3 regions of the Exiguobacterium sp. s127 genome follow, and region 1 is predicted to be linked to each of the others. Evidence: predicted binding sites of a transcription regulator. Region 1 holds the regulator's gene; each other region holds the start of a gene.
What was found. Region 1 encodes Rex, which represses fermentation and respiration genes when NADH is low (regulators of the CRP and FNR family bind a similar motif). Its sites were predicted from a motif close to TTGTGAAATATTTCACAA; they were not measured.
Positions count from the first base shown of each region.

Region 2: a site for Rex is predicted at 2,284-2,301, ahead of KNP98_RS10670 (cytochrome C oxidase subunit II). Genes of this name have one in related genera too.
Region 3: a site for Rex is predicted at 3,786-3,803, ahead of pflB (formate C-acetyltransferase). Genes of this name have one in related genera too.

Region 1 is NZ_JACSMO010000009.1:5,242-13,104, reverse strand. It holds gene KNP98_RS11740 (hypothetical protein) at 1-357, opposite strand, end outside; gene KNP98_RS11735 (hypothetical protein) at 459-617, opposite strand; tRNA gene KNP98_RS11730 (tRNA-Ala) at 789-861, opposite strand; gene tatC (twin-arginine translocase subunit TatC) at 969-1,748, opposite strand; gene KNP98_RS11720 (twin-arginine translocase TatA/TatE family subunit) at 1,756-1,962, opposite strand; gene KNP98_RS11715 (redox-sensing transcriptional repressor Rex) at 1,962-2,621, opposite strand; gene KNP98_RS11710 (ABC-F family ATP-binding cassette domain-containing protein) at 2,790-4,691, shown strand; gene KNP98_RS11705 (hypothetical protein) at 4,691-5,083, shown strand; gene KNP98_RS11700 (hypothetical protein) at 5,314-5,463, opposite strand; gene KNP98_RS11695 (flavin reductase family protein) at 5,581-6,174, opposite strand; gene KNP98_RS11690 (DoxX family protein) at 6,193-6,591, opposite strand; gene KNP98_RS11685 (winged helix-turn-helix transcriptional regulator) at 6,773-7,093, shown strand; gene KNP98_RS11680 (flavodoxin) at 7,210-7,665, shown strand; gene KNP98_RS11675 (TVP38/TMEM64 family protein) at 7,753-7,863, opposite strand, start outside.
Region 2 is NZ_JACSMO010000007.1:111,023-118,885, reverse strand. It holds gene KNP98_RS10680 (b(o/a)3-type cytochrome-c oxidase subunit 1) at 1-1,611, opposite strand, end outside; gene KNP98_RS10675 (cytochrome c oxidase subunit II) at 1,612-2,082, opposite strand; gene KNP98_RS10670 (cytochrome C oxidase subunit II) at 2,095-2,208, opposite strand; gene KNP98_RS10665 (Crp/Fnr family transcriptional regulator) at 2,986-3,693, opposite strand; gene KNP98_RS10660 (aldehyde dehydrogenase) at 3,863-5,245, opposite strand; gene deoD (purine-nucleoside phosphorylase) at 5,437-6,144, opposite strand; gene KNP98_RS10650 (response regulator transcription factor) at 6,173-6,877, opposite strand; gene KNP98_RS10645 (sensor histidine kinase) at 6,877-7,863, opposite strand, start outside.
Region 3 is NZ_JACSMO010000007.1:125,387-133,249, reverse strand. It holds gene KNP98_RS10745 (GGDEF domain-containing protein) at 1-1,219, shown strand, start outside; gene KNP98_RS10740 (hypothetical protein) at 1,277-1,921, opposite strand; gene KNP98_RS10735 (DEAD/DEAH box helicase) at 1,918-3,090, opposite strand; gene KNP98_RS10730 (hypothetical protein) at 3,119-3,550, opposite strand; gene pflB (formate C-acetyltransferase) at 3,898-6,147, shown strand; gene pflA (pyruvate formate-lyase-activating protein) at 6,172-6,891, shown strand; gene abc-f (ribosomal protection-like ABC-F family protein) at 7,164-7,863, shown strand, end outside.

The DNA.
Region 1 (7,863 bases):
CAGCATCGAAAGGGCAATTTTCCAGATTGACATCTCTTTCGTCTCAAGTATCACGGTGTACAGCGAACCGTACAGGACGAATTGAGTCCCGAGCCACAGCAACGATTGGTTCGTCACTTGGTCGCTTGAGAGATAGCGCGCCAGGATTTTTCGTTTTTCGAGTCGAAACGGGAGATCAAACACGAGAAAGACAAGCGGTAACAGACTCAAATACATGGTCGTGCTGAAGATTTCCGTGAACGTTCCTGCTGTCGCCATCAAGGCAGCGATGACCCAACTCTTATTCTGCAATTGATTTTTTTCGATATAAGCAACCGTCAACGCCTGTAATCGTTCCTCTCGGAGCGTTTGTTCCATCCTGAAATGCCCTCCCTCGTTTCAACTGTCTATACTGTCATATACTTACAGTTTACCATTTATGTTTCAAAAAAAAAGAAACTTCCTTAAAAAAGGAGTTTCTAGGCTGAAACTTGAATGATGAGATAGATGACGCTATACGCAACAATTGCTAACGGAATCAGTGCCACACCAATCAACCAACCGTTCTTATCACGGATTCCGAGATACAGAACAAGACAGCCGACGATGAAGGCAATTAACGTCGTAAATGGATTCATAATGCTTCCCCCTCTTGATTACCTATTAAGAAATTTCCCATTCCCTCAAAAGGATAAACACAGAAAACGACTTCAATCGGTTCATCAACATCATCCAGGCTGTAAGCTTCTGTTTTGCCGCCACCACTATAACAAAAAACACCACTCGGCAAATGCCAAGTGATGTACATATGGAGACTATCGGGCTCGAACCGACGACCTTTTGGCTGCCAGCCAAACGCTCTCCCAGCTGAGCTAAGCCCCCTCATATTCTTGTAATCAGTATAAACCATATCGATTCACTTTTTCAATATAAAAAGAGCGCTTCCAAACAAAAACCTCTCCGTCGCCGAAACGACCGAGAGGAGACTGTTACTTATTCAACTCACGCATCAAATTCGCTTGTCTCTCAAGCTCCGCTTGTTGCTCAAGAATCAGTACTTTTTTGTACGTCCGGGCTGAAATCATGATGCTGATTTCATAGAGGACGAACAACGGTACCGAAATCATCAGATGTGACGTCACATCCGGTGGTGAGATTAAAGCCGCGATGACAAACAGCGCAAAGTACGCATATTTCCGATTTTTCCGCATGAACAATGGCGTCACGAGTCCAAGACGAGTCAAGAACATCGTCACGACCGGCAGTTGGAACAAGATACCGAACGGAATCGTCAGCCGGATTAAGAAACTGAAATAGTTTTCGACCCCGATGACTTGCTCGATGCCGAGCTCTTGCCCAAGTTCCGTCGATACTTTGAGTAGAAACGGAAGTAACCAAAAATAAGAGAACGCGATCCCGGACAAAAATAAGAAAAACGTGACCGGAATATACGTCAAGGTCGCTTTTTGTTCCTGTTCGAATAAACCAGGTCGGATGAACGCCCATAGCTGGTACATCCAAAATGGTGAAGCCAGGACGACCGCGATGATGAACGCTAAATTCAAGTACAACATCAGGGGATCGGCCACATTAAAGGCATTCAATCCGATGCCGAGCTCTTTCAGGTCCGACTGCAGAAAACGCACGAGCGGTCGGACGAGCGGAAAGGCCGCGGCGAACAAGACGACGACGATGATGAGTGACCAGACGATCCGCTTGCGCAACTCGTCTAGATGCGATGTCACACTCTGTTCTTGATCAATCGCCATAATTTAATCACTTCTCTTTCGATTCATCCTTGTTGTCTTTATCATCGTCCATGATGCCGTGTGTCGCACTCTTGAACTCTTTTAACGTCTGACCGGCAGCACGACCGAGCTCCGGTAACTTTTTCGGTCCGAAGATAATCAAGGCGACGGCACCGATCAAGGCGATGCTTCCTGGTCCGATGAACGCGATGGTTGATGGAATAAGGTTTTCCATTATGATTTCACTCCTTCAGCTGATTGCGAATAATGCTTCATGAAATAAACTAGTGACTGCAACTCGATCGACAAATCGATGTGATGGACCCGAACATGGGCCGGTACGTTCAACCGCGCCGGTGTAAAGTTCAGGATTCCGGTCACACCATACTCAACTAACTCATCCGCTACTGACTGTGCGAACTGGGATGGGACCGTCAAGATGGCGACATCAACCTTGTTCGCTTCGATTTGCTCTTTCATGTCAGAGACATGATAGATAGGAACGTCTTGCGTCGTTGTTCCGACCTTGTTTTCGTCCGCATCAAACGCAACGACTATCCGAGTACTATTATTCTTTAAAAAGTTATAATTTGCAAACGCCGTTCCGAGATGTCCGACCCCGACAAGTGCCACATTCGTGACTTCATCCTGATTCAGTGTCTTTCGGAAAAACGTCAATAGATGTTGTACGTTGTAACCGTATCCTTTTTTCCCTAACGCCCCAAAGTAGGAAAAATCGCGGCGGATCGTCGCTGAATCGACTTTGACCGCTTCACTGAGCTCTGCTGAAGAGACGCGCAGCTTGCCTGAGTTATAAAGACTCTGAATGAAACGATAATATAACGGCAGTCGTTTCGCCGTCGCTTGTGGTATTTTTGTGTCTGGCCCATTCATACTGCAGTTCCCCCTTCGGCCACGTTCTGACGTGGCACCCAAATCAATGCAAAGAATTCTATTCTCTTTGATTGTAAACCACTTCACATAGACTAACAAATAATATATTCCACGGGACTCCTGCGTTTTTTTCATGATAGACTAAAGGGTGGAAGGATGGATGTTTTTATGATTCTCTTACAAGTGAACCAACTATCAAAATCATTCGGTGTTGAGCCGATTTTAGACAATATTAAACTCGAAGTACAGGAGCGAGACCGGATTGCGCTCGTCGGACGAAATGGTGCCGGAAAATCGACACTTTTAAAAATCATCGCCGGAGAGCTCAGTCATGACTCTGGTGAGATCATGAAGAGTAAGGAAGTGAAAATCGGTTACCTCGCCCAGGACAGTGGTCTTGAGTCGAATGAAACGATTTGGAATGAAATGTTGACCGTGTTCGAACACCTGCAAGAGCAGGAACGTTCGCTCCGTCGGATGGAGATTGAGATGGGGATGGACCATATCTTGAATGATGCTGTTGCTTACGACCGTCTGTTGAAAACATACGATCAGGCACAACATGACTTCTCGGACGCCGGCGGCTATCAGTTCGAAGCCAACATCCGCTCCGTCCTGCACGGGATGCGTTTTTATCCGGACGATTATTCACGCCGGATCCAGACGCTATCCGGTGGACAACGGACGCGACTCGCACTGGCGAAGATGTTGCTTCAGGCACCTGAGCTGTTGATTCTTGATGAGCCGACGAACCACCTCGACATCGATACACTCTCTTGGCTCGAAAGTTACCTGGCTGGTTACCGTGGAGCGGTCTTGATCGTCTCCCACGATCGTTACTTCCTCGACCAGGTCGTCAACGTCGTTTATGAACTGTCACGCAACGTCTGCCGGAAGTTTACCGGCAACTACACGAAGTACTTGGAACAAAAGGCAGCACTGTATGAACAAGAGATGAAGCAGTTCGAACAGCAACAGGAAGACATCGCGAAGATGCAAGACTTCATCCAGCGTAACATCGCACGGGCGACGACGACGAAACGCGCACAAAGCGTCCGCAAACGTCTTGAAAAAGTCGACCGGATTGATCGTCCGGATGGGGATGAACGCAGCACCGTCCTGTCGTTCCCGATTGAAAAACAAAGTGGGAACGATGTGTTACAAGTCACGCAACTCGCGGTCGGCTATGAAGAAGCCGTCTCAAAAGGCATCACGTTCCGCTTACAACGTGGCGAATCCCTCGCCCTCGTTGGTCCGAACGGAATCGGAAAATCGACGTTACTGAAAGTTCTTGTCAACCGGATTAAACCGTTATTCGGTGAACATCGTTTCGGGACCGGCGTTTCCGTCGGTTACTACGATCAGGAGCAAGCCGAGCTCAACGACCGCAACCGGGTCATCGATGAAATTTGGAACGAGTGGCCGTTGATGCGGGAACAACAAGTCCGGTCCGTCCTCGGTCAATTCCTGTTCAGTGGTGATGATGTCTTCAAGCTCGTTCATGAATTATCCGGCGGCGAGCGCGGACGCCTCGCCCTCGCGAAGTTAAAATTACGCAAAACGAACGTCCTCATTCTCGATGAGCCGACCAATCACCTCGATCTTGATTCGAAGATGGTGCTTGAGAACGCGCTTGTCGACTATGAAGGCACGCTCCTGTTCGTCTCCCACGACCGTTACTTCATCGACCGGGTTGCGACACGCGTCATCGAGATGAATCCGGACGGTGTGACGGATTATCTCGGCGACTACTCTTACTATATGGAGAAGAAGGCCGAGAAAGAAGAAATCGCCCGCCTCGAAGCAGAGGAAGAAAAAGCAATCAAAGTCGCTGCTTCGAAAAGCATCGACAAAGATGCGCAAAAAGAAGAACGAAAAAAGAAACAACAGCTCGAACAACTCGAACAAGACATCGAACGGCTGGAAACTCGATCAACTGAAATCGAACAACTGCTTTGCGAACCGGAAGTCTTCAACGATATTCCGAAGGCGACGGCGCTGTCGGCAGAACGGGATCAGATTGATACGGACCTCCTCGAACTGATGGAACGATGGGAGAGTTTCCACTAATGCGCTCGAAAAGTTATGTCATCAACCTCGTTCAAGGGTTATTGTCCGGGGTGCTCTATTTCGTTCCGATGTATGCCGACTACGTGTCGGCCTTCATCCGGCCGGATGCCTTTAATGCCGTCGTCCTGTTGTTCATCCTCATCTCGTGTATGATTGGTCTCGTGATTAAGACGTGGAGTGGTCTCTTCATCAGCCTCTTATCCGGATTAATCTGTACGTTGCTGACGACCCAGATGTTCGTTGAACTGAATGACCCGTTAATCATCAGCTATTACGGAGCCGTTTCACCGCTCGTCGCCTTTTTGATCAGCTGTCTCGGGATTTGGGCACTGGCGATTCTCTTTTTTCTACTCGATGGTTTCCAGTACGAAAAACGTCACCATGCAGAGTAACTTCTTCAGTTGTCCGACATAAAAAGGCACGTCCCGCGTTCGGGACGTGCCTTTAGACTGTAGACAAGGTACTATCACAATCAAGCGTCTGTTTTCGTTGATTACCTCGGGCGAGGCGCAAGCCGTTGCTCCTTGATCCTAGCGGACAACGAGCAGGGTCTTGCCTGCTTCTGGCAAGTCGCGTTAAAAACGCACTTTTTCCCGTAGGAGTCAACGAAACGTGACGCTTTTTAGACTGTAGACGGTTTAGAGCGCAATCCGTCTCGAATCGCTTTTAAAGCGAAAAGCAATCGGTCGCGACCCTGCAGCTCTGCTGTAGCGGCGCGGAAGATTGCCGCTTTGAAGACGAGGCGAGACAGGGAAGCGTGAACTGACAGCATCCTCATGTAAAATTTTCGTGATTTATAAGAGTTTGGCTATACGCTGAAGGCACGTCCCGCGTTCGGGACGTGCCTTTTTGCTTCTAAAAAATACTAGTCCTACTCGTCGATCCGCCTTCAGCTCGTCGGTCGGGCAATCGTAAAGATGTCTCCGACTTTCGCATAGTCGTTACCTGCGAGACGGGCGATCGCTTTTAAACCATCCGGATCAATCCGGAACGACTCGACGAGTTCATCCGCGACGTGATACCGGACGATCTCCCCAATCAAGAGGTTGGCCCCTTCGAGTTCGAGATGATTCGTCAGCTTCAATTCAAAGCGGATCTTCGCTTCTGCGACAGCCGGAACATCGATCAAATCACTATCGACCAACGTCAAATTCGTCCGTTCGAGTTCACTTTCACCATATGCGAGTGGTGCCGCGGTTTCATTGACTGCCTCGACGATTTCTTCACTGACGATATGGATGACGTATTCCTGATTCAGCAAGATGTTTTTTGCGGTATCCTTTTGCCCTTGCTCCGTCTGCTGGACGGCGATGACCAGTTGCGGCGGGTTGCTTGAAGCGACCGTGAAAAAGGAAAATGGCGCCGCATTGACGACTCCATCTGCCCCTTTCGTCGTCACGAAAGCGATGGGCCGTGGAATGATGCTGCCGATCAACAATTTATAGTTTTCTTTTGGACTTAAGTCTGCTGCATCAAATTTCATAAAAACCGTCCTTTTCGATCACCCGATAAGTGCTGCGAGTGAATAGTCTCCAGCTCCGATCATCGCAACGCCTAAGGCGATGACGATCAGTGCCATGTTGTATTCGTACCCGTTTTGCGTCACCCAGTAACCATTCGTCCCATGCACTTTGACGATTGCGACGATCATCGAACCGATGATCAGGAGGGCTGCAATCCACAGGAATAATCCACCGGCGAATAATAATCCTCCGACCAGTTCAGCAATCCCTGCCATCAGTGCAAGTGTTTTCCCTGGCTTCATCCCGATGGACTCAAACCAACCGCCTGTCCCTGCGATACCATGTCCACCGAACCATCCAAATAATTTTTGTGTTCCGTGTGCCGCAAATGTTAAGCCGATAATCAACCGAATCAGAAATAATCCTAAATCCATCATGTATAAAACTCTTTTTACTTAATGTTTTTTAATTACTATTAGTAACTTAATATCGATACTAAACTATCACTTACTAAAAGTAAATAGATTTGTTTTCGTTATTTTTATTACTATAAGTAAAATAATTCGTATTTTAGCGTCAAAGTGGGTATACTACATATATAAGAAAGGATGAGCGCTGATGGAGAATACACTAATTCCGACGGCCCTTTGTCCGAAAGTCGAACATGCCTTTGAAATATTGGGCAAGAAGTGGACGGGTTTGATTTTACGTCATCTCTTGACGAAGACCTGTCGTTTCAATGAAATTCAAGATGCGATTCCCGAGCTCTCTGGTCGTATGTTAACGGAACGCATGAAGGAACTTGAGGCGGAAGGTATCGTAGCCCGGACCGTCATTCCGGAACGTCCGATAAAAATTCAATACAGTTTGACAGACAAAGGTCGTCAGCTTGAGCCTGTAATTCGTTCGATCGAAGAATGGGCTGAGTTACAAGATTGACTGAAAAGAAGACATCCATGTTGGGCATGTGGTGTCTTTTTTTATTCTTTTTTGCATTGAGAATCCTTTTCATTTAGAATGAAGTCGTGTCCTACCATGAAAGGATGTGTCACGTCATGAAAATCATGATCGGTTTCGTCAGCATGTCTGGCAACACGGAAGACATCATGCACTTACTTAAATCAGAACTCGAGCAAAACGGCTGCCAGGTGCAGACGGAAGAACTCGATCAACTATATCCAAGCGACTTAGCGCAGTATGATGCCGTCCTGCTTGGTTCTTACACGTGGGGCGACGGTGATCTCCCCTATGAAGCAGAAGACTTCGTCGATGAGCTCGCTGCCAGTTCAATCGCGATTCCGGCTGCTGCCTTTGGTTCCGGTGACCGCGATTATCCGAAATATTGTGCGGCCGTCGATCTGCTTGAACAAGCTCTGACGTCAGCTGGTGCACAAGTCGTCTTACCTGGTCTAAAGATTGAATTTGACCCGGATACGGCCGACAAACAACAGGCTTGCCGGTCATTTGCACAAGAATTTTTCAAGCACGTCGAACAGCTTGTCATGAACTAACGCTTTAACAAAGAACGCATTCAAGAAGCAATCGCTATACAGACAAGAGGACTCTTCCGATGTCGGAAGAGTCCCGTGATGTAATGCTTAACCAAGATTCTTTTTCGCTTTCCAGCGTTTTTGAAGATACCACGGCACGATTGTCAAAATTAAAAAGACAATGATTGCACCAATGATGATTCGTGGGTCTTTCGAGAC
Region 2 (7,863 bases), on a different contig from region 1:
CAAAGCAAACGTCACGAAAATCCAAAGTTTCCAGTTCTCAAAGAAGAGTGGTGTCTTCATCGCTGCTTCCTCTGTTTCCGCGACAGGAAATTCAGTACTTCCTTTCGGTGTCCGGAAGGCCAGTTGGAACATCGCAAACAAGAATAAGAGGATTGAAATAAAGAGGATCGTACCACCGATTGCCATCGCAACGTGATAGGGAATCCAATCTGCGACGAGCGAATCTTTGAAATATGCCGCAGGACCCGTCCGTCTCGGATTGCCAAGTAAGCCTGAAATATGCATCGCAGTCGACATAAAGAGCATACCAATCGTCCACGTCGCCGTCTGGATGAGACCAATTGTATTGATCCGTTTTGTTAAGGTCCGTCCTCGTAATAATGGAACAAGCCAATAGGCCGTTCCAAAGAACGTCAACGCGACTGCAGCCCCGACTGTGATATGGAAGTGACCTGTCACCCATAAAGTGTTATGCACGACGATATTCAATTGGTGGGAAGCATTGACGACACCACCGGCTCCAGCCGGGATGAAGAACAACATGCCGACGAACGGTGCAAGAAAGCGGACATCCCGGTACGGCATTTTCTTGATCCACCCAAATAGTCCGGTCGCACCTTGACGACGACCTGCTAGTTCAAATGTCGCAAACATCGAGAATGCTGTCATCAATGAAGGAATGATGACAAGGAACGTCAAGACGACTTGGATGTACTTCCAAAATGCTGATATACCGGGTTCGAGCAACTGATGGTGAAAACCAACAGGGAACGAGAACAATAAGAACAGTAAAAATGACATTCGTGCTAAAGCATCTGAAAAAATCTTACCCCCGACAATCTTTGGAATGACCGTGTACCATACGATATAGGCTGGCAATAACCAAAAATAGACGAGCGGATGACCAAAATACCAAAATAATGTTCGGGATAATTCAATCCCGACCTTATCCGTCCAACCGAGTGATAACGGCAAGAGTTGAAAGAGAATCGTCGCTGCGACACCTAGCGTGGCGATGACCCACAACAAAGCCGTCATAATGCTCATATAGGCTTGAAGTGGTGGATGGACATCCTTATGTTCTCGTTTGTAATCCGCGTACATCCGGAACATTGCGGCAGAAGAAACCCATGTTCCAACAACGAAAATCACGAGTCCGATATAAAAAACAGGGTGTGCCTTCAGCGGCGCATAAAATGTGTAGAGAACGGATGCTTCACCTGCTAACACCATCCATGTGACAAGGAGGACACCGACAATCATCAACCAGAATCCAACCCAGCCCAAGCGTCTCGGAAACTCTTCAAAACGCCCGAACGACTGTCCTAAAAATGAAAATAAAAGTCCAAATATGAATAATGTCGTAAAGACAATCGCAAGCATTAGTCCGTGAGCCGTCAGCAATTCATAATAACCGACTCCAGCAATTTCTGGAATGACTCCAGTACGGACGAGTGTCTGTAGTAGACCACATAGTCCACCGATCAGTAACGCCACAAGTGAAAAACTGACGTAGGCAAATCCGAGTTTTGCTTCTTTTAATCCAATCTCTCCTGCGGGGATTCCCCGCTCCATCTCAAACTCCATTAATTTTTTCGAAATCGCATTCATTTATTCCACCACCTTAATCTTAGTCGACATCATGTGATGCGCCGATCCACAATATTCATTACAGACAATTAAATATTCACCAGCTTCTTTAAATGTGTACTCGATTGAATTGATATGTCCGGGAACGACCATCATATTGACGTTCGTCTTGACGATTTCAAATCCATGGACGACATCTTTCGACGTCACCAGAAAATCGACGGTCGCGCCTTTTTTGATAATCATGTCTTGCGGTGTGAACTGGAAAGCTTGTGAGACCATGACGGCCTCATATTTATTGTCGTCAATTTTTTTTAGACCCGGTTTATCAAATGGCTTCGTCTGATCGACTTGCGTCGGGTCAATCAATGTTGCGTCCGACGGTGGTTGATTATCAGAAGCGAATGCTGATACGCCAATGATGATTAAAAAGACTGCCAACATGATACAACCGAATACTAACCATATTTTTTCTAAACGATGAATATGCACCCTGATTCCCCCTTATCTTGAAGTGAATAATAAAAAGATTGATCCCCACATTCCGATGATGACTCCGGCAACGATAAATACAGCGATAAACGTTCCCTTCAGTTCTGTATCTGATTTCTGACGCATGATCAGTAGCTCCCTTCCGTCGTTGGATCGGTGACTTAACCTACCTTTATTTTAGAAAAAGACATCCTTCGTAATATGTGATAAACGTCACACCAATTGTGACGATTTCGCGCTTTTCTTTTATAAAACACACATAAAGTTCACAACTTGTTACGTACTGAACATATTTTGAACTGCTACTGTTATGCGACACAAAAAAGGACCGCATTCAAAAAGAATGTGATCCTACAGCGTGTAGACAAACTATTATGAAGAGTGAACATACTATAACGAGAGGCAATCCGTTCGCGCGTCCCTGTCTCGCATCGTCTTCAAAGCGGCAACCTTCCGCGCCGCTACAGCAAAGCTGCAGGGTCGCGACCGATTACTTTTCGCGGTTCTAAGCGATTCGAGACGGATCGCGTGCTAAACCGTCTGCATGCCAGGCTTTCCGTCACGGTATTCCTATAAAAAGCGTCACATTTCGTTGACTCCTACGGGAAAAAGTGCGTTTTTAACGCACGTTCAGAGGCAGGCAAGACCCTGCTCGTTGTCCGTGAGGATCAAGGAGCAACGGCTTGCGCCTCGCCCGAGGAAAGCAACGAAAAAAGACGCTTGATCTCCCGATAGCACGTTGTCTACATCCTGAAGGACCACATTCAAAAAGAATATGATCCTAGACTGCTGATAAGTTCTTCTAAAGTTTGACGTGTTGCGGTTCCATCAAAAGGATGATGTTGGAGCAATTTTTAAGTCAGCTCCAGCGTATGGCTCCGTAAGCTAACGCTCAAGTTAAGTTTAAATCCGGCAGACACCGACAGGACACCCTTCACAGTGGCAAAGATCGCGTAAATAGTTGGCATCATGAACGATGATTTTAGTCGTCGTCATCGAAATGACATTGTCTTTTTTCCACTGAGAAAACATCCGGTTGACCGTTTCACGTGGTGCCCCGATCAACTGACCGAGTTCAGTATCCGACGGTCGCTTTGAAATCACGTAATCGTCATCGACTTTTTTTCCGTCCATTGCGATTAGTCGTAAGAGTGTCGAAGCGAGTGCCCCTTGTTTCCCGAACAATAAGAGGTCACGTAACTTCGTTTCCGTTTGTTTTCGCATCAAGGCTTGCCAGCGCATGATATCTAATGCGAATGTTCCATCTTTTTTCATCAAATCTTCGAGTGTCGATTTCGAGATGAAGCCAATGACACTGTCCTCCATCGTTTCGACACTATAGGAGCTTGGAAATGCTTCTCCGACATCGAATTCACCAAATAAGTCACCTTTGAAATATAAGAACATCATTAGCGGGCTACCTTTTTTCGTGAGCTTTGATAGTTTTACACCACCTTGTTTCACATAAAAAAGTTTATCGTTCATTTCCCCTTCCCAACAGACGATTGAGTCTTTTTTAAAAGATACCTCAGTCATGAACTCTTCAAGTAATTCACGTGTCTCACTCGACAACACGAACGTATTGGCTTCTGTCGTCCCACAAGTAAGCATCTCGCATTCTCCTTTCCGTAGCTTCTGCCTTCAGTATAGAACATCACAAGGGAAAATAGCGTTTTTTCAAAAGATTGTCAAACTTTGTTCACTATTTCACAAATTAAATAAACAAAAAAAAGCCAAGGTAGACCGATTGGATCTACTCTTGGCTCCGTTTAAGTCCCATTTATAATAAATAACGCATCCATTTTGAATCGGTATTCGAGCGCATGTAGCGGAACGGCAAATCGAACTTCGTCGTATTGTTGACGACTCCTTTACGGTGGCTGAACGTCTCAAAGCTGAATTTCCCATGATAGCCACCGATACCACTTCCGCCGACCCCGCCAAATGGCAAGTTATGTTGCGCAACATGCATCAACGTATCATTGATGCATCCACCACCAAATGACACACGATCGAGTACACGATGCTGAACAGCTTTACTTTCTGTGAAGAGATAGAGCGCCAACGGCTTATCACGGTCATTGATGAAACGGATGACCTCTTCCACTTCACGATAAGAATAGACTGGAAGAATCGGTCCAAAGATTTCTTCTTGCATCAACGGACTTTCTGGATCAACGTCCGTCATGACGGTTGGTGCCATCTTTCTCGTCGCTGCATCGACTTGACCACCAAATAAAATTTCACCTTGGGGCAAGTAGCCACTCAATCGATCCAAATGACTGTCTGAAACAATCTTGACGTAAGAATTCACACCAACACCATTACCATACTGGGCAAAAGCTTCCTTTTCAATCAAGCGTAAAAATTCCTCGCGGACGTCTTCATGGACAAAAACATAGTCAGGGGCGATACACGTCTGTCCTGCGTTTAACCATTTGCCCCAAGCAATTCGTTTTGCAGCAAGCTTTAAGTTCGCATCGCGGTGAACGATCGTTGGAGACTTCCCGCCGAGTTCCAGCGTGACAGGTGTCAAATGTTTCGCCGCTGCTTGATGGACGATTTTTCCGACACGCGTCGACCCCGTAAAGAAGATGTAATCAAACTTCTCTTCAAGAACAGCTGAACTGACGTCCGCATCCCCCTCGATGACAAGTCCAAATCGTTCGTGAAATGCCGTTTCAAAGACTTCACGGAGAACACGCGAGACGTTTGGTGTTAGTTCTGATGGTTTCAAGACAACCGTATTTCCGGCAGCGATCGCCCCGATGATTGGTGCAACAGCGAGCTGGAAAGGATAGTTCCACGGCGCGATGACGAGCACGTTTCCGTATGGTTCATAATGGATGTCACTTTTTGACCCGATATGTAACAACGGTGTCCCGACTCGTTTCGGTTTAGCAAGTCGGCGAAGTTTCTTCTCCATCCGTGCGAGTTCGCCGTAGACGAATCCGATTTCCGTCGTAAACGCATCTTGACGTCCTTTATTCAAGTCCGTTTTTAATGCCTCATAAATTGCTTCTTCATGCGTTTCAATCGCTTGCTTTAAAAACGTCAACATACTTAGACGAAACGCAACACTTCGCGTCGCGCCTGTCTTAAAGAAATTACGTTGCGTTTGAACAAGATTCGAAATAGTTGATTCAGTCATCGTCGATTCCATCTCGTGTTCCTCCTCATGGTCTAGGCTTTCTTTTCCTCATTCTATCATAGCGAATGAGCAATGATTCAATCGTATGCTCCCTCTTCTTTGTGATTAGACAAAAAAGCAGGACTCGAAACGCGAGTCCTGCTTTGTTCGTTTCATGAAGACAGTGATTTTACCATCCGAATCGTCTTATTTCATCTGATTGATTACAGCTGAATCGCTGTTTCAAGTGCCACTTTCATCATATCATTGAACGTCGTTTGGCGTTCTTCAGACGTTGTTTCTTCTCCCGTTAGGAGGTGATCTGAAATCGTCAAAATCGTCAAAGCATTGACTTTATGTTTTGCAGCGAGTGTGTAGAGACCTGCTGCTTCCATCTCGATTGCGAGGCAACCGAAGTCCGCCCATTTTTTGAAGTGGTGGAAATCATCTTGATAAAATTGATCCGTCGTGAAGACTTGACCGACTTTTGCGTCGATTCCGTGTTCTTGTGCCATTGTGTACGCTTTATGCAATAACTCGAATGAAGCTGTCGGCGCATAATCCAATCCATTGAAACGGACACGATTTTGAGCCATGTCGTGTGAAGCACTCATCGCGATGACGACGTCACGTACTTTTACATCCGGTGTAATCCCGCCCGCTGTACCGACACGGATCAAGTTTTTTGCACCATACGATTGAACGAGTTCATTTGCATAAATTGACATCGACGGAACACCCATACCTGTTCCTTGAACGGATACTTTTTTCCCTTTGTATGTTCCTGTGAAGCCATACATCCCACGCACTTCATTATAAAGAACAACGTCCTCTAAAAATGTTTCGGCGATGTACTTCGCGCGAAGAGGATCTCCCGGAAGTAAAACTGTTTCTGCGATTTGACCTTCTGCTGCATTAATGTGTACGCTCATGTACGTTTCCTCCTTGACGTTCGTTTAATTAAATAGATAACAACTCTCTAAACTCATTCGGTGTCATGCCGAATTGCTTCTTAAATACTTTTCGAAAATATTTATCATCCTGATACCCGACTTCAACGGCAATCTCATATATACGGGCGTTCGTCTCTCCCAGCAATTCCTTTGCCCGATTTAGACGAATCGTTTGGATATAATCCGATAAGTTAACCAAAAAACGCTGTTTAAAGCGCCTTGATATATATTCTCGGCTTAAATAGAAGCGCTCACTCATGAGCTGGAGCGTTAACTCTTCCGCATAATGTGTCTCGATATACTTCGCAATTTGATCAATCGCCTCTCCCTGCTCTTGAACTGGGCAAATCAGCTCCATCGCTCGGGAAAGCGCATCATTTAAAACATCTGGATCGATCGGTTTCAATAAGTAATCAAACGATTGATGTAAGATCGCACGACGCATATACGTATAATCATCATAACCTGTCAACACGATCGTGACGACCTTTGGATGATGATTTTTTGTCCATTCTAATAAACTTAATCCGTCTACTCCCGGCATTTCAACATCGGTCAGCATCAATCCGACTTTTTCTTCATTTAAGATTTTTTTCGCAGCTGCTCCATCCTCCGCTTCAAAAATATGCGATACTTTCCAGTCACCCCATTCACCAAGTAACTTTACAGCGTCACGAACGTGTTGTTCATCATCAACGATTAGTACATTCATTACAATTCCTCCTGTTCGATTGGAATTCGGATAGTGATTCTGAATCCACCTTCTATTGGAGATTGGAGCGTCATGTTTGTGCGTTCACCGTAAAAAATTTGAAGACGTTCGTATATATTGTGTAAGCCGATACCAGATGTTTGCCGGTCTTCAGGAGCGCGATGTGCCCGCATTTTTTGGTTAATCATCTCAAGATCTGCCTCAGACATGATCGGTCCGCTGTTTTCGACGCTAATGATCAGTTGGTCCCCATCGGTTCTAATTTTGTACGCTAAGTAATTTTCTAACGCATCACTTTGCTGATTAAAGGCATGTTTAAAGTAATTCTCAGCGAACGGTTGCAAAATCATTTTTGGTACTTCAATCGGGTTCATGTGCCACGGGACATCGACGATATAACGAAATTTTTCTGGGAAACGCTGTTGTTGTAAGCGCATATACCCTTGAAGATGGTCGACTTCTTGCTTTAATGTGACAATCGTCTGTTCGTTGTTCATCGAATAACGCATCATTTGTGAAAGACCGGTTATCGAACGGTAGGCGACTTTCCGGTCCCCTTGCAACGTCGTTGTTCCGATTGATTGTAGCGCATTAAATAAGAAGTGTGGATTGAGCTGTGATTGCAACGCACGTAGCTCGTTCGTCCGATTTTCAAGTGCTAACCGGTATTCTCGTTTAATCAAACGATCCATCCGGTGCACCATTCGTTGAAACTGGCGATTCAATAAACCGATTTCATCATTTGTCGTCGCGACAAAACGTGTGGAGAGGTCCCCTTGCTCGACCCGCCAGACATTTGCCGTCAATTGTTTGATCGGTTTTGTAATTTCGAGTGCGACGAGACTTGCCGCCATAATCATTAATAGAAGTGACACTAAACCAATCACCAATAAAATGATTGCCGTTTCATTTGCTCCCTTGATGACAGAAGCATAAGGAATTTTCTTGATCAGTGTAATCGGCACGCCTTGCTTTTCGGTCTTCAC
Region 3 (7,863 bases), on a different contig from region 1:
CTGGGTTTCCCGAACGACGTTATCTCTACTATTCTTTTCACTGTTCATTCGTGGCATGTATGAAGTATCTGCTGTATACTTTCCAGATTTCACGGAACAATATTTAGTCTTTTCTCCTGTATTGATTCGTCTTGTTCAAAGTGCAGCAATCTTATGGCACCTTGATCACATCACTGAAGGTAAACAAGCGTCTCCTGTCGTTCAGAGAACTTGGCTGCCTTTGCTCGCAATTCCACTATTTTTACATTATGTCATCGAACTCGAAGGTAAAAAATTTGATGTGTTCATCATCTTATTGTTACTAATCATTCGACAAATCATCATCGCTCGGCAACATACGTTGCTCGTGCAAAAGTTAAACGAGCGAAACGAACAGTTAGCCGAACGCATCGAACACCGGATCCGGCAAATCAAAGAAAGTGAGCAACAAGTCCTGCCACTGTTTTCAAGTCATCCTGATCCAATCATCCGCTTTGATCAAAACGAAACAGCGACGTATGCCAATCTTGCGGCTCAAGCAACGTTTAAGCTTTCTGCCTTGTCAATCGAAGTACCCACTCACTCAGTCTTACATCTTCAGTCTTCCTTACAGCTTGATTCCAATCGTTATCTCGATGAATCTAACCGCCAATATGAATTAACAAAAATCCCCATCCACATCGCTTCAAAATCGGCCGGTCATTTCTTAGTCTTACACGACGTAACAGAACAAAAGGAGCGGCAGCAACGGATTGAATACCACGCGTTTCATGATGTTTTAACTGGTATCGGTAACCGTCGTTCGCTCGAACGGACATTCTTATCGATTGACCAGTCCGTAAACTATCTGGCGTTACTTGATTTAGACGGTTTTAAATTAATCAACGATACGTATGGGCACGAAGCTGGTGATTATGTCTTAATCGAAGTTGCTCGTAGAATGAGTCTAGACCTCGAACGCGAAGAGTCGGTTTACCGGCTGGGTGGTGATGAGTTCGCCTTGCTAACTTCAGCGAAAGATGAACTTTCACTCCGACGTCGCTGTAAACATTTCTTACAATTATTGCGTCGCCCTTATGTTTATAAAGGGCAAACGTTACATGTCTCGGCCAGCATCGGAGTCGCTCCATTTTTCGAAAACGATGATTTAGAAAGTTGGCTGAAACATGCTGATCTCGCCATGTATCGCATCAAAAACCGTAAAAAAAACGATATTGCGCTGTACCATCAAGATTTTTAAACGAACAAACGTCCATTCACCCTAGCTTAGGATTGAATGGACGTTTGTTTTTTGCTGTTATGCTTCAGGTCGTGGTGTAATGTTTCCCTCTTCGATATCGAGTAATAAGTCAATCAACTCCGCACAAAATTCAGGATACTGACGCAATAGTGCGTCGTCACCGACTTCATCGACAAAATCAGCTAAAAGAACACGCACTTCAGGTACAAGTGCCCGTGCAACCTTCATATAGGCGATTGCGAATCGCCATTTGCCTGAAATGTAGAGAAGTTTGCCGACTAACAGATCGCCAACCGCAACGTCAATCTCTGTCAAATCGGTCTGATACGTTTGTTCCGACATGATGTCGAAGACGCCGTCTTCTTTTACAAGGAAAAGCGACGGAACAGGATCGGCCAGCCCTCTTAAGGCACGATACAGACTTTGAGACATATCTTCTTTGACTTGTTCTAAAAAACGACCATGCGGTGTTTTCCCTTGTTCATCGGTCTCATAAAAAATGGCCCAATCGACGAACAAGTCTCGGAATAACTCAGCATCTTTTAAATACCAACGTCCTTCCGTCGCGATTTCTTCGATGAATGCGACCCAATCGGTGCTTCGAGCAGTGGCTGCTTCTTGATATAAAGTTTTGAGCGCTGTGTTCATCTCTGCTTCGGATACAGTCGTCGGAAACGGGATAATCTTTCGCTCACTTTTCATCGTGTTGGTCCTTTCCGGTGTGGTTTCGCCGGACTTTTAAGCGCTTCCGGTTCCGTGACTTCACGCTTTGGAATCACTTCCCCGCCATAAATCTCCATCGGTTCAATTTCCACACCCATTTGTTTCGCTAATGTTTTCAGGTGTTTCAGATCATGATCCGTGACGAGCGCGAGGACCATACCCGACGCGTTCCCACGTCCTGTTCGACCTGAGCGGTGGACAAAATCATCAAGGGATTCCGGTAAATCATAATGCACGACATGCGTGACGGCATCAATGTCCAGACCGCGTGCAGCAAGCCCTGTCGTGACGAGTAACGGAAACTCTCCCCGTTTATATGAACGTAACGTCTCCATCCGTTCTCTTTTCCCTTTTTCGGCATCTAAAATCCGGTATTTCAGCGAAAACTTGCTTAATTCACCGTTTAACGGACCGAGGAAAGAACGGTTGTTTATGAACGTCAACACTTTGACCTGTTGCATATTAGACAAACGACGTAACATTTCCGGTTTCAGACGACGGGATGTTTCGATGTAACCGAACTTGACTTGCGTCGTCTCCGTCCGTTCAACTCGGATGACTTCTGGATCATTCGAAAGTGTCCGTCCCCATGCTGCTGTCCGTTCAGGCAATGTTGCTGAAACGAGTGCTAACTGGCGGTCACGAAGCGCACTGTTCGCGATGCGCGTCGCTGATGCACTCATTCCACTTTCGTAGATTTGATCAGCCTCATCTAAAACAATCAATTTTACTTTATGCATCTTCAACTTTTTTGAATCAATCAACTCAACTAAGCGTCCTGGTGTCCCAACAATGATTTGTGGTTTTTTCTTGAGACGCTCATATTGACGTTTTAATTCAACGCCACCGATGAACGCACCTGACTTAATCCCGCTTCCTTGGGCAAATAATTGGATGACTTGATGAATTTGCATGACCAGTTCTCGTGTCGGTGCCGTAATCGCGACTTGAACGTGTGGTTCATTCGGATCGATGCGCTCGAGGGCTGGAATGACATAAGCGAGCGTTTTCCCAGTTCCTGTCGGCGCTTCGACTAAGACATCTTTCCCCTCACGGATTAGAGGAATGGCTTGTTCTTGAACGGGCATCATTTGTTCAAAGCGTGCTCGTTCCCACGCTTCATTAATAAAAGGTTTAGTAAAATTCATAACGTATCTTCTCCTACTCTCTTGTCTATCATTCTGTTACATATTCGAAACGATCATCGGTTTCAGTTTTAATACCGCGTAACGTCTGCGTATATTCATTTCCAGAATCGATTAACCGAATATGAAAAACGATTTCTGTCTCATTTTGTTGATCTGCACTTAACACTTCGAAACCTTGCGCCATTCGATCTTGCAGCTCAACAGCAAGTGTTTCAAAACCAGCAAGTACAGGATAAGTTGCTCTGACATCGATTGGGCGTCGAACTAATCGTGCGAGGTACTTCTGGTCGTAACCGATAAAGTCCTCGAAATCAAAATCATCTTCAAACCGGAGCCAAAACCCGTCGTCTTCAAACTCGGTGATCATCCCGATCCGTTCTGTTCCTTCAGTTGATACTTTTAGGGAAACCCAGTCCCCTGTTCGATAGTCTGCTTGCTCTTTTAATGGCGAAAACTCCATTCACTCCACCTCCACGTTCTATATTCCCTTTTTCATTGTCAACGATACGTCCTAAAAATACAAGGTAGCGCCGCGTGACTTTTATCACACTAGCTTCTGTCTCTATCCATTCCACTACAAATTAATGATACAGCTACAGAAAAATCCTTTCACAGCAGTCTTTTTCTGTTTTTTGAACACGGGACACTGACTGATACAATTTACTGTGAAGTAAGTCATAGCAACACTTTTACATTTGTTAAAAGATTCACATATACGTAAAACCTCTATCCCGAATTGTTTGTTACACTATTCACATAAGAGATGTATTAAGAACCGCTGACCTTACTAATGAAGGAGTGTTGATGATGTTACTTGAAAAAACACAGGCATGGCAACGATTCGAAGGTGGAGAATGGATGGAAAAGATTGATGTCGCTGATTTCATCCGGCGCAATCGTTCAGAATACACAGGAGACGATCAGTTCCTCGCCGGTCCGACCGATGCAACCAACACGTTATGGCAACAAATCATGCAGTTAACAGAAGAAGAACGAATTCGTGGTGGTGTCTATGCCGTTGATGCTGCAACTCCATCTTCAATTCTTTCGCACGGTCCAGGTTACCTCAATCCTGAACTCGAAAAAATCGTTGGTCTACAGACCGATGAACCATTCAAACGTTCGATTCATCCGAACGGTGGTATCCGAATGGTCAATGATGCCTTAGAAGCGTATGGTTTTAAATCAGATGACACTGTTACACAGATTTTTAGCGAGTACCGTAAAACGCATAATCAAGGGGTTTTCGATGCGTATACGCCCGAAATGCGTGCTGCCCGTAAAGCCGGTATCATCACTGGACTTCCTGATGCTTACGGTCGCGGACGGATCATCGGTGATTACCGTCGCGTCGCCCTTTATGGAACAGCTCACCTCATTGCTGCAAGAAAAGCGGATTTGAAAGCACACGGTGGATTTTTATCAGAAGCGATGATTCGTGATCGCGAGGAGATGAACGAACAACTCCGCTCCCTTCATGAACTGACAGAACTCGGTAAACGTTACACATGTGACTTATCACGACCAGCTGAAACGGCCCAAGAAGCATTCCAGTGGGTCTATCTTGCTTATCTCGCAGCAATCAAAGAACAAAACGGAGCAGCGATGTCGCTCGGTCGCGTTTCGACCTTCCTTGATATTTATATCGAACGTGACTTGCAAACGGGTCGGTTGACAGAAGAGAGCGCGCAAGAACTTGTCGACCACTTTGTGATGAAACTTCGAATCGTCAAGTTTCTTCGGACACCCGATTACAACGAACTCTTTTCCGGTGACCCGACGTGGGTAACAGAATCAATCGGCGGCATGAGTGAAGACGGTCGCTCGAACGTCACAAAAAGTTCGTTCCGCTTCTTGCAGACACTCGTCAACCTCGGTCCGGCACCTGAACCGAACTTAACCGTTTTATGGTCACCAAAACTTCCACGTGGTTTCAAAGAATTTTGTGCGAAGATGTCCATCCTGTCTAGTTCGATCCAATATGAAAATGATGACTTGATGCTTCCGATTTATGGTGATGATTACGGGATTGCTTGTTGTGTCTCAGCAATGAAAATCGGTAAACAAATGCAATTCTTCGGCGCCCGGGCGAACTTAGCAAAAGCCTTACTCTACACGTTGAACGGTGGCGTCGACGAAAAACTCAAAATTCAAGTCGCCCCTCCTTCCGACTTGATTTTAGATGACGTGCTCGATTATGAAACCGTCATGGCCGCCTATGATAAACAATTGGATTGGTTAGCTGAGCTCTATGTCAATACACTGAATGTCATTCACTTCATGCATGATAAATATAGTTATGAGCGCATTGAAATGGCACTCCACGATCCTGAAATTTTACGGACGATGGCTTGTGGGATTGCCGGATTATCCGTTGTCGCCGATAGTCTGTCAGCGATTCGTTATGCTAAAGTCACACCAATCCGAGATACGGATGGCATTACAGTCGACTTTAAAATCGAAGGCGATTTCCCGAAATTCGGAAATAACGATGATCGTGTCGATCAAATGGCCGTCGATCTCGTCGAACTCTTTATGGAAAAAATCCGGAAACATCCAACGTATCGTGATGCTTTACCAACCCAATCTGTTCTGACGATCACGTCAAACGTCGTGTACGGTAAAAAAACCGGGAATACACCCGATGGTCGTCGCGCTGGCGAACCGTTCGCACCGGGAGCAAATCCAATGCACGGACGTGACACACGTGGTGCAGTCGCTGCGTTGACTTCTGTCGGCAAATTACCTTATGAGCATGCCTTAGATGGTATTTCCTACACGTTCTCAATCGTTCCGAAAGCACTCGGAAAAGATGAAACAACACGTATCAACAATACAGTCGGTCTACTTGACGGCTATATGGGCGGTACGACTACCCGTGGTCATCACTTAAACGTCAACGTGTTCGACCGCGCCACTTTACTCGATGCGATGGAGCATCCTGAACTTTATCCACAGTTGACGATTCGTGTATCGGGTTATGCCGTCAACTTCATTAAGTTGACACGCGAACAACAAATCGATGTCATCAACCGTACATTCCACGGTGCACTTTAACTTTTCTGAAAGGACTTGATCACTATGACTTACGGGACGGTTCACTCTGTCGAATCTTGTGGGACTGTCGATGGTCCCGGTATTCGTTTCATCGTCTTTACGCAAGGCTGCCCACTACGCTGCCAATATTGCCACAATGCGGACACCTGGGAATTCGGTTGTGGTCGAAAAGTAACACCGGAAGAAATCATCAAAGAAGCGAACAGCTATCGTTCCTTCTTTGACGCAACGGGTGGAGGGGTGACCTTCTCCGGTGGCGAACCGTTGGCTCAACCCGAGTTTTTAGAAGCCTCGCTGCGTGAAGCAAAACGAAACGGCTTGCATACCGTCATCGATACAGCAGGTTCGGTCGTCCCGAAAAACCTGGATCAAATCCTGGACTATACAGATCTCGTCTTACTCGATATCAAGCACATCGATGATGCGACGTGCCGGATTTTGACCGGGCGAAGTAACATCAATACACTAGCCTTCGCAAAATTGCTCGCAGAACGAAACATTCCCGTCTGGATTCGCCATGTCCTTGTCCCCGGCGTGACGATGACGGAAACGTTTTTACGGCAAACAGGTGAATTCATTCGAACACTCGGAAATGTCGAACGGGTTGAAGTCCTCCCCTATCACCAATTAGGTGTCTATAAATGGGAGGCACTCGGGCTCGAATATGCGCTAAAAGATGTCTTACCGCCTACCGCGGAGGAAACGTTTGCCGCGCAAGATTTACTCAACTCGTACTTGTCATGATTGATGTGACTTGATAGACTGAACACATAGTCTATGAAACGGAGGTACAATACCGAAATGAAGCAATCACTCGCTAACGTCTAATGATGAATGAACTCATCACTTTCGCAATCGCTTGCGGATGACTGACGCTACGAGTCTGCTCAATTTCGGTATTTCCCTATTTCAGGTGGATACCTTCTTTGAATTGCACTCCCGCACACCATCCGTACGCTCAGGATGGTGTGTTTTCATTTCATCTCAACCGAAATGAAACAAAGGGAGCTGAGCTTATGCCAACTGAAGTATTATCCATCCATGATTTACAAATCGATTTTGCCGGGCAGTGTCTTTTCCACGATGTCACGTTCTCCATCCGCGACGGCGAACACGTCGCCTTGGTCGGACCGAACGGCGTTGGAAAAACGACGCTCTTGCGCGCCATCCTAAAAGAAATCATCCCGACGACCGGGACAATCCATCGCACGTATGACCGGATCGGGCTCTTAGCCCAACAAATCGAACCCTCGACAAGTGTAGCAATTCAAATCGTCGAACAGGCGGATGTAACCCGTTACGACTTACGTGAACGTGCCTTAACCACTGAAGCCGTGGCCGACTACCAGGCTGCCGTTGACGCAGATGCCTTCACGCTCGAAGCCGATGCGAGACGTGTCCTGAAAGAAGTTCAACTCGAGCAATCTCTTTGGTTTCAGCCTTTGAACACACTGAGCGGCGGCGAACAGACCCGGATTCAACTTGCATGTCTACTGTTGAAGAAACCGGACTTCATCCTGCTTGATGAACCGACCAACCATTTAGATGAAGACACACTCGAGTGGCTCGTCGCGTGGACGCGTCAAACGAAGACGACGATTCTCTATGTTTCACATGAGCGTGCCTTTATCGATGCGACGGCTGACGCCGTCATTGAATTGACTGAAGCAGGAGCGGCACGTTACGAAGGAAACTATGAGATTTACCGTACGTTAA